DNA from 3 places in the Streptomyces violaceus genome. Region 2 is predicted to be linked to each of the others. Evidence: riboswitches for the same ligand, from Rfam matches in the RefSeq annotation. Region 2 holds a riboswitch; each other region holds the start of a gene.
The links. Region 2 has a riboswitch for cyclic di-AMP ahead of OG542_RS24150 (transglycosylase family protein). Riboswitches for the same ligand answer to the same signal wherever they lie in the genome.
Positions count from the first base shown of each region.

Region 1: it holds a riboswitch for cyclic di-AMP, as region 2 does, so the genes downstream of both, OG542_RS16315 (transglycosylase SLT domain-containing protein) here and OG542_RS24150 (transglycosylase family protein) in region 2, are expected to answer to the same signal.
Region 3: it holds a riboswitch for cyclic di-AMP, as region 2 does, so the genes downstream of both, OG542_RS05475 (M23 family metallopeptidase) here and OG542_RS24150 (transglycosylase family protein) in region 2, are expected to answer to the same signal.

Region 1 is NZ_CP107911.1:3,645,409-3,648,665, reverse strand. Features, by position in the region: gene OG542_RS16320 (HAD family hydrolase) at 1-532, shown strand, start outside; gene OG542_RS16315 (transglycosylase SLT domain-containing protein) at 496-1,272, opposite strand; cyclic di-AMP (ydaO/yuaA leader) riboswitch at 1,276-1,450, opposite strand; gene OG542_RS16310 (polyprenyl synthetase family protein) at 1,955-2,965, shown strand; gene OG542_RS16305 (LolA family protein) at 3,197-3,257, shown strand, end outside.
Region 2 is NZ_CP107911.1:5,325,925-5,329,181, forward strand. Features, by position in the region: gene OG542_RS24140 (cytochrome P450 family protein) at 1-94, shown strand, start outside; gene OG542_RS24145 (transglycosylase family protein) at 242-1,198, shown strand; cyclic di-AMP (ydaO/yuaA leader) riboswitch at 1,427-1,593, shown strand; gene OG542_RS24150 (transglycosylase family protein) at 1,598-2,287, shown strand; gene eno (phosphopyruvate hydratase) at 2,545-3,257, shown strand, end outside.
Region 3 is NZ_CP107911.1:1,212,208-1,215,464, forward strand. Features, by position in the region: gene OG542_RS05470 (DUF6250 domain-containing protein) at 1-379, opposite strand, end outside; gene OG542_RS05475 (M23 family metallopeptidase) at 553-1,467, opposite strand; cyclic di-AMP (ydaO/yuaA leader) riboswitch at 1,470-1,633, opposite strand; gene OG542_RS05480 (alpha-galactosidase) at 1,951-3,257, opposite strand, start outside.

The DNA.
Region 1 (3,257 bases), 1.7 Mb from region 2:
CGCCGCGGTCGACCAGGACGGGGTCGACGGGCTCACGCTCATCGAGCCGGGCTATCTCATGCCGCACCCGACCCTGCCGGCCGTACGGGTCGACCGGCGCGACGAGCTGTGGGGCGCGCCGATCAGCAAGGTGCTGCTGCGCCATCCCTGTCTGACGGACGACGAGTTGGCGGCGACGGCCCGTTCGGTGGTCGGCTCACTGGCGACGGTGACGATGTCGGGGCCCGGCACGGTCGAGCTCCAGCCGTGCGGCGTCACCAAGGCGACGGGCCTGGCGCTGGCCGCCGAGCATCTGGGGCTGCGGCCGGCGGACACCATCGCCTTCGGTGACATGCCCAACGACATTCCGATGTTCGACTGGGCGGCCCACGGCGTCGCGATGGCGAACGCCCATCCCGAACTCAAGGCCGTGGCCGACGAGGTCACCCTGTCGAACGAGGACGACGGCATCGCCGTCGTCCTCGAACGACTGCTGGGCGGGACGGCTCAGACGGCTCAGTACGGGCCGTTGACGTTGTCGATCGAGCCGTAGCGGTCGGCCGCGTAGTTGCAGGCAGCGGTGATGTTGGCGACCGGGTCGTACGGGTCCCACGACGTGCCGTCCACGTGGTAGGCCTGGAAGGTCGGGTCGATGGTCTGGAGCAGACCCTTGGACGGGGTGCCCTTGGCGGCGTTCGAGTCCCAGTTGTTGATGGCCTGGGGGTTGCCCGACGACTCGCGCATGACGTTGCGGTAGATGCCGTCGTACGAACCCGGGATCCCCTTCTGCGCCATGACGTCCAGCGCCTCGCGGATCCACCCGTCGAGGTTGTTCGCGTAGGTCTTCGCGGAGGCCTGGGTGGCCTTGGCGGCGCCACCGGCGGGCTTCGCGGCCGGCTTGGCGGGGGCGGACGACTTGGTCGCCTTCTTCGCGGCGGCCGCCTTGGTCGTCGACACCTTCAGCTTCAGGCCCGGGTGGATCAGCTTCGGGTCGTCTCCGACGGCGGAGCGGTTGTCCTTGTAGAGCTTCTTCCAGCCGCCCGAGACGTCGTACTTGTCCGCGATGCGGTAGAGCGTGTCGCCCTTGGCCACGGTGTACGTGAGCGACTTGGGCTGGGCCGCCTGGGGCACGGACTGTGCGACGGCGGGTGCGCTCTGCGGCGCCTCGGCGGCGCTCGCGTAGGTGGCTCCGAGGAGCGGGAGGGTGAGTGCCGCTCCGCCGGTGCCTGCGATGGCGACACCTCGGGTGAGCGGGTTGGTTCTGGGGCGACGGTGCTTGCCTCGTCCGGCCATGGCGATGTTCCTCTCCGGCGCCTGCGAGGTGAGCTGTCGGGTTCGGGCCGGGAGGTGCCCGGCCGCGTACGGCGGTGTACTGCCGTGCGCGGCTTAACCCCGAGCCGTGCCGCTGTGCGGACCGGCGACTTACCTGGGTCCCCCGCTCCTGCCCTGCGTGAGTGGTCGGTTCGTGTGGGGGTCCGGGCGGCGGCAGGATTCGGCGTCCGCCGGACAGGCCGGGAACGTATGCGAGAGCACATGTCGGGAACAAGCACCGGAGTCACATATCGCGCGGTTGACCTTGGTCAGGGGTGATTGGTCCGCTTGATCCTTTGCGACTGTCAAGGCTCAACTGGCGTTCGGCTGAAGGGGGTACGGGTTGATGTCGGGGTGGGGCGGCACAGGGGTTAACGTGATTCAACTCACTGATCACGAGCCTGTGGGGCAATTGCCGTCAAAGGGAATTTGCTCAATCGTCATGGCAAATCGTGAATATCTCACTATCGACTGGTAAGTCGATAAATGTCTGTTCTTATGGCCTGATCAAAAACATAACGGTCGTGATCAGATACCACCCGGCCTGTAACCATGGGCGCTGGCGGTGATCGAAACGTGACCGGATACGCTGACTCGAGTGATGGCAGCGACCTATCGACAATCCGCGTAATCACCGGCAGACACAGCAGACAGGAGACCCCTCGTGACCGACGTCGGGCCGTTCGGGCTGAGCGTGCGGGACCAGGCTCTGGAAGCCGATGTCCAGGCCGGGTTGGCGGCTGTCGAGGAAGGCTTGTTCGAGGCCACCAAGAGCGAGGTGCCCTTCATCACGGAGGCCGCCCAGCACCTGGTGCGGGCCGGCGGCAAGCGGTTCCGTCCGCTGCTCGTGATGCTCTCCGCCCAGTTCGGTGACCCGTACGCGCCCGGGATCGTGCCGTCGGCCGTCGTCGTGGAGCTGACCCACCTCGCCACGCTGTACCACGACGACGTGATGGACGAGGCGACGGTGCGCCGCGGAGTGGCGAGTGCGAACACCCGCTGGGGCAACTCCGTCGCGGTCCTCACCGGCGACTTCCTCTTCGCCCGTGCCTCGCACACCCTGGCCGACCTCGGTCCGGAGGCGGTGCGGGTGCAGGCCGAGGCGTTCGAACGGCTGGTGACCGGGCAGATCCTGGAGACGGCCGGACCGCAGGACGGCCGCGACCCCGTCGAGCACTACCTGGACGTGCTGGGCGGCAAGACCGGTTCGCTGGTGGCGGTGTCGTGCCGGTTCGGCGCCATGATGTCCGGCGCCGACGAGACGACCGTGGACGTGCTGACCCAGTACGGCGAGCGGCTCGGCGTCGCCTTCCAGCTCGCGGACGACGTCCTGGACATCGCCTCCGACTCGCACGAGTCCGGCAAGACGCCGGGCACCGATCTGCGCGAGGGCATCCCCACGATGCCGGTGCTGCGGCTGCGCGAGCGGGCGGCCCGGCTCGGGCTCGCGGACGACATCGCCTTGTGCGAGCTGCTGGACTCCGACCTCACCGACGACGAACGGCACGCCGAGGCCCTGCGCCAGCTGCGGGCTCACCCGGCGCTGGAGCAGGCCCGGAAGGACACCGTCCGCTACGCCCAGGACGCCCGCTCGGCCCTGGCCCCCCTGCCCGAGTGCGCCGCGAAGACGGCACTCGTGGAACTGTGCGACGCGGTGGTGCACCGGGCCGGCTAGCCGGTCTTTCCCGCACGACCCCTACGGGTCGGGGGAGAAGCCGCCCCTCCGTGTCATACCCCAGCAGTACGTGGAGTTGAGTCCGGGGTCTGACGTATTTCCCTGGCCGATTTGGTCAGATGGACACCACGGAAACACCACTCCTCACCTGTTCGGGTGAGAATGGCGGCTCAGGGACGAGTGCGTGGACGAACACGGACAGCCGCCGCCGACCACGGAGGTAGGGCACACATGGCACCGTACGCATCCGACGACAGCACGACCGGCGGGGAGGTCGACGAGCAGCGCTCCG
Region 2 (3,257 bases):
CGCGGCCGACCCGGCCGAGCTGAGGTGGCGCGGCGGCCTGATCATGCGCGGGCTGCGCACCCTGCCGGTGGAGTTCACGCCCGCCCAAAGGTGACACGCCGTCAGGACTGTGATCTTCACGTGATCTACGCGGCATTAACTTGTGACAAGTGATCGTCTGCCTATACGTTCACCCATCATCAGCGCGGCCTGGGAAATCCGGCGCCGCGCCGGTCACTGCCCTCTTGCGAAAGGTCTCCGTATGCTCTCCGGGAACGGTCGGCACCGTCGCCCCCGCCAGGCTCCGGCTCTCCTCGTCGCGGCCGGAGTGACCGGCTCCGCCATCGCGATCCCGCTCCTCGGAGCCTCCGGCGCCAGCGCGGCCGACGGCACGACCTGGGACCGGATCGCGGACTGCGAGACCGGCGGCGCCTGGAGCCAGAACAGCGGCAACGGATACTTCGGCGGCCTGCAGTTGTCCCAGGAGGACTGGGAGAACCACGGCGGCCTCGACTACGCCCCGAGCGCCGACCTGGCCAGCCGTTCCCAGCAGATAGCCGTGGCCGAGAGAATCCTCGCCGACCAGGGAGCCGGCGCCTGGCGTACCTGCGGACTGCTCTCCGGCCTCGAGCAGGACAAGAAGTCGTCTGACTCGGATGACTCGTCTGGTTCGTCGGATTCATCCGGATTGCTCGACTCCCTCGGTTCCTCCCCTTCGCCGTCCGACTCGCCGACCCCTGACGAGTCGTCGACCTCGAAGGACGATTCCGCTACGTCCGACAAGTCGCCCGACTCCGAGGAGTCCGCTTCGCGGGACCAGGAGCCCGACAGCTCCCCGTCGACGACGCCCGAGCGTGACAGGTCCGGCAACTCGCGGCAGGACGACGACTCTTCGGCTCTCACCGAGACCGGCACCGACACCGGCTCCGGCCGTCACCGCGGCCCCAGTGCCGACGAAACCCAAACGCCCGAGAACGGCCGCACGGACGACTCCACGGGCCGTCACGCCTCGCGCGACGAGGAGGGCTCCCGCGACACGTCCGAGGGTGCCTACATCGTGGGTATCGGCGACAGTCTCTGGTCCATCGCCGACTCCCTTGACGTCAGCGGCGGATGGCACGAGCTCTATGACGGCAACAAGAAGGCTGTCGGTACCGACCCGAACCTCATCCGCCCCGGTCAGACGCTCACGGTAGAGGGCGAAGCGGGCGAGAAGTAGTTGTTCGGGCAGTGCGGAAACAGGGGCGGAAGTCGCCCCGAACCCGCGCGAGTTCGCGTCATGATTCGCGGCTAATGTCCCGTTTGGGGTCCGTGAGAGATAGATCTCAGAAGCCCTGATCGTCTTTGAAATTCGGCGGATCGCGTGGCTACGGTCGGGACCGCTCGTCACCACGAGCCCCGGCTGCCGCAACGCCGAATCCTGCCAGCGGCCGTACGGGAACAGTCGTCGCGTCAAGCGCCGTAGGCAGGAGCGGGGGACCCAAGGTAAGTGCCCGACCGGCCGGTTGCGCCGGAAGGGCTTGGGGTGAAGCCGTGTCCCGGGAGGGGCGCGGCCGGGCAACTCAACCGGCCCGAACCCGACAGCTCACCTCGCAGGCGTCGGTGAGGGGATCCTTCCATGCTGTTTTCCAGCAAGGGCAAGCACCGCCGTCCGTCCAAGGCCAGCCGTGCCATCGCCGTCGCCGGTGTCACCGGCGCCGCTGTCGCCGCCCCGCTGATGGCGGCCGGCGGCGCTTCCGCCGCCACCGCCTCCGAGTGGGACGCCGTCGCCCAGTGCGAGGCCGGCGGCAACTGGTCCATCAACACCGGCAACGGCTACTACGGCGGTCTGCAGTTCTCCGCCTCCACCTGGTCCGGCTACGGCGGTACCAAGTACGCCGCCACCGCCGACCAGGCCACCAAGGAGCAGCAGATCGAGATCGGCGAGAAGGTCCTCGCGGGCCAGGGCAAGGGTGCCTGGCCGGTCTGCGGCAAGGGCCTGTCGAGCGCCGGCTACAGCGGCGGCGGCTCCTCCTCGAGCGACTCCGGCAGCTCCTCGCAGCAGAGCACCGAGTCCCGCGAGACCCAGCAGCAGCCGGCCTCCCGCTCCGACGAGCGCCCGGCCGCCAAGAAGACCGTCACCACCCCGACCGGCAAGAAGGTCAAGAAGGGCGACGGCGAGTACAAGGTCGTCAAGGGCGAGACCCTCAGCTCGATCGCGGCGGACGAGAAGGTCGAGGGCGGCTGGGAGAAGCTGTTCCAGCTGAACAAGGACATCGTCGAGGACGCCAACCTCATCTACCCGGGCCAGCAGCTGCACCTGAAGTAAGCAGCGGCTCTCAAGGGCTCCCCGCCCCGGCGCGTGTTCCCCCGTACGCGCCGGGGCGGGGTTTCTTCTGCCGGACTTTTCCGTCACCGTCTTTGTTCCGTTCGGAAACAATTTACTCTCGGTTCTGTCCATGGGGTGGGCGACCCGGTGGCCGATCGGCCCGAGCCGGTTAGGCTCATGTCGCGAGCCACCACGGCCCGCACCTCGCCGGGTCCACGCGACCCGCGTACCCAGCGTCACATCAGAAGGAGATGCTCGTGCCGTCCATCGACGTCGTCGTAGCCCGGGAAATCCTGGACTCCCGAGGCAACCCCACGGTCGAGGTCGAGGTCGGCCTCGACGACGGCAGCACCGGTCGTGCCGCCGTCCCGTCCGGCGCCTCCACGGGCGCCTTCGAGGCCATCGAGCTGCGTGACGGCGACTCGAACCGCTACCTGGGCAAGGGTGTGGAGAAGGCCGTCCTCGCGGTCATCGAGCAGATCGGCCCGGAGCTCGTCGGCTACGACGCCACCGAGCAGCGCCTGATCGACCAGGCGATGTTCGACCTGGACGCCACCGACAACAAGGGCTCCCTCGGCGCCAACGCCATCCTCGGCGTCTCCCTCGCCGTCGCCCACGCCGCCTCCGAGGCCAGCGACCTGCCGCTCTTCCGCTACCTGGGCGGCCCGAACGCGCACCTGCTGCCGGTGCCGATGATGAACATCCTGAACGGCGGCTCGCACGCCGACTCCAACGTGGACATCCAGGAGTTCATGATCGCCCCGATCGGCGCGGAGTCCTTCTCCGAGGCGCTGCGCTGGGGCGCCGAGGTCTACCACACGCTGAAGAAGGTCCTGAAGAGCAAGGGCCTGGCCACCGGCCTCGGCGACGAGGGCGGCTTCGCCCCCAACCTCGGCTCCAACCGCGAGGCCCTCGACCTCATCCTCGAGGCGATCAAGGAGGCCGGCTACACGCCCGGCGAGCAGATCGC
Region 3 (3,257 bases), 4.1 Mb from region 2:
CACGCGACGTCGCGAAGAGGTCGTCCGGGGAGCGGACGTCGGTCGCGTTCCAGAAGTTGTTGAGGTCCGAGACCCGGTCGTTGACCCCACCCTCGGAGACGGGCGTGGCGGTGTACTCGAGGACGTACGGCCCTTCGATCCGCTGCCGGAACCAGACGGTCGCTCCGCTCGGTACGTCGATCTCCAGGACCCCGCGGGAGGCGGTGACGGTGCCGCCGTCCTGGAGTTCGGTCGCCCACCTGCCGAGGCCGTGGCAGAAGTCGTCGTGGGCGATCAGGCGGCGGTGACGGGGAGCGGCGTTCGCGGTCGCCGCCGGGGCGAGGGCGGCCAGGGCGGCTCCGGCGGCCAGGGCTCCGAACGTTCTCCGGGTGGTCGGCACGGGACACAACTCCTTCGGAAAGCGCTTGCACTCACGACGGGATCACTGTGTCCCAACTGCCGCGTCCTGTCGATCCCTTGAGACGATCGGCGGCCGCGCACACACCGAAGGCCGGACCCGGGGATCAGGGTCCGGCCTTCGGCCGCGTGTCAGGCAGGTGGTCGTGCGGTCGGTCAGCCCACGGAGACGCCGTGCGAGCGCAGGTAGGCGACCGGGTCCAGGTCCGAGCCGTAGTCCGGCGTGGTGCGGATCTCGAAGTGCAGGTGCGGTCCGGTCACGTTGCCGGTCGCACCGGACAGGCCGATCTGCTGCCCGGCGGTCACAGTTTGGCCGGCCGAGACGGAGAGCGAGGAGAGGTGGGCGTACTGCGCGTACTTGCCGTCCTCGAGCTGGATGACGACCTGGTTGCCGTACGCGCCGCCCCAGCCGGCGGAGACGACCGTGCCCGCGCCGACGGCCTTGAGCGAGGTGCCGGTCGGGACGACGAAGTCGACACCGGTGTGGTAGCCGCTGGACCACATGTTGCCGGACATGTGGTACGGCGTGCCGACAGAGGCGCCGTCCACCGGAAGGCTGAAGCCGGAAGCCTCGGCGGCCGGCTTGGCGGCAGCCGGCTTCGCGGCGGTGTCGGCCTTGGAGGACGACTCGCCGGCGGACGACTTCTCGGCCGAAGCCTTCGGCGCCTTCGGCGCGGACGACTGCGCCTTGGGCTCACCCGCCGCCTTCTTGCCGACCGAGAGCTTCAGGCCCGGGTGGATCAGCGACGGGTCGGCACCGACCGCGTCACGGTTGTCGGCGTAGAGCTTCTTCCAGCCACCGCTGACGTTCTGGTCTTCGGCGATCTTCGCGAGATAGTCGCCGGCCTTCACGGTGTACGTGCGAGCGCCCGTGGCCTTTTCGGCGGCCTTCTTCCCGGCGGCCGGAGCGGACTGGACGGCCTTTTTCGGAGCCGACTGCGGGGTGGCGGCGTGGGCGCCGGCGGCCCCCATGAGCGGAAGGGCGAGGGCGGCCCCGCCGGTTCCGGCGACGGCGATGGAGCGGGTGAAGCGCTGGGTCTTCGGGCGGCGGTGCTTACCCTTCGCGGGCATGGCGATTTCCTCTCCGTCGCCTGCGAGGTGAGCTGTCGGGTTCGGGCTGGAGATGCCCGGCCGCGCCGAGGCGCGGCTTAACCCCAAGCCGTTCCGGGAACCGGAACAGGCGTCTTACCTGTGGGTCCCCCGCTCCTGCCGTACGTCGGGTCAGCGTGTGGGGCTCCGGGCGGCGGCAGGATTAGGCGTCCGTCCGGATTGGTGTGGAACGTAAGCGACCAAGACGCAATGGGACAAGCTTGCGGTTGCCGGTGAGAGCGTTTTTCTTGACGCGTCGGCACATTTCCCGTCACCGAGCGTGGATTACCGATCTCCGACTTTCCTCAATGTCCCTGAATAACGCAGGAATTACGTGAACATGACGACAACAGATCGTCACGAATATGACGATGGTCACGCACCCCGACCTCATCTCCTTTACGATCGGGGCACGTTATACCGAAGCACCTTAAGTGCCCTATTCGCCTTATTCGGACAGAACGACTACTTGAGCCTAAGGCGGACGACCGCGGCATCCAGGTCGCCCCGCAGGCCGACTCGCAGCCCATGATGGGCGAGTACGACCCCTCGGTGAACTTCGCCCGTTTCAAGGCATTCGTACGTCGCTGTCGGGTCGAGGCCTCGCAGCCGGAGCGCCGGAACAGGCTCGCCGTAGCGCTGCGCCTGGAGCCAGGCGAGGACGACGGTCTCGTCACCGAGGACGTACTGGACCGCACTCAGGCCGCCCTCCGGGGGCCGCAGCCGGTACAGGTCGCCGCGCTGCACCACGGGCCGGATCTCCTTGTAGAGCCCCACCCACTGCCGCGCCTCGGCGAGCTCCTCCGCCGTCCACTTCGTGAGGTCGCCGCCCACCCCGAGCACCCCGGCCATGGCACTGACGAACCGGAACCGCAGGGAGCTGGCCCGCTGGTTGAGCATGGCGTTCGGACTGTCGGTGACCCAGGCGGCCATGACCCGGGCCGGATGGATCTGGCTGAAGCCGTGCTGGATGGCGAGCCGGTCGAGCGGGTCGGTGTTGTCGGAGGTCCACACCTGGTCCGTACGGCCCAGCACCCCGAGGTCGATCCGGCCGCCGCCGCCCGAGCAGGACTCGAAGGCCACGCCCGGGTGGGCCGCCCGCAGTCGGTCCAGCAGGCCGTACAGGGCGCGGACGTGGTCGACCCACAGCCGCTGCGGGTAGGGGTCGTCCGGCCAGCCGGCATCGGAGAAGCAGCGGTTGAAGTCCCACTTGACGTAGTCGATCGGCGCACCGGAGAGCAGCCCGTCGAGCCGCTCCCACAGGTACTCCTGGACGTCCTCGCGGGCGAGGTTCAATACGAGCTGATTGCGGAACTCCGTCCGCTTTCGTCCCGTTTGGTGCTGCACCCAGTCGGGGTGCGCGCGGTACAGGTCGCTGTCCGCGTTGACCATCTCCGGCTCGACCCAGATCCCGAACTGCATGCCGAGACCGTGCACATGGTCGGCGAGCGGCTTCAGCCCGCCCGGGAAGCGGTCGGGGTTGGGCGTCCAGTCACCGAGCCCGGCCCGGTCGCTGGTCCGGGACCCGAACCAGCCGTCGTCGACCACGAACAGCTCGACGCCCATGGCCGCGGCCCGCGCGGCGAGCGCCCGCTGCTGCTCCTCGGAGATGTCGAACTCGGTGGCCTCCCAGGAGTTGAACAGCACCGGCCGGTCCCGGTCCGCGTCCGGGACGACGTGGGTCCGCTGGTAGGCGTGCCAGGAGCGGCTCGCCCCGCCGAAGCCGCCGTCGCTCCAGAGCCCGGCGAAGACGGGGGTCGTGTACGACTCGC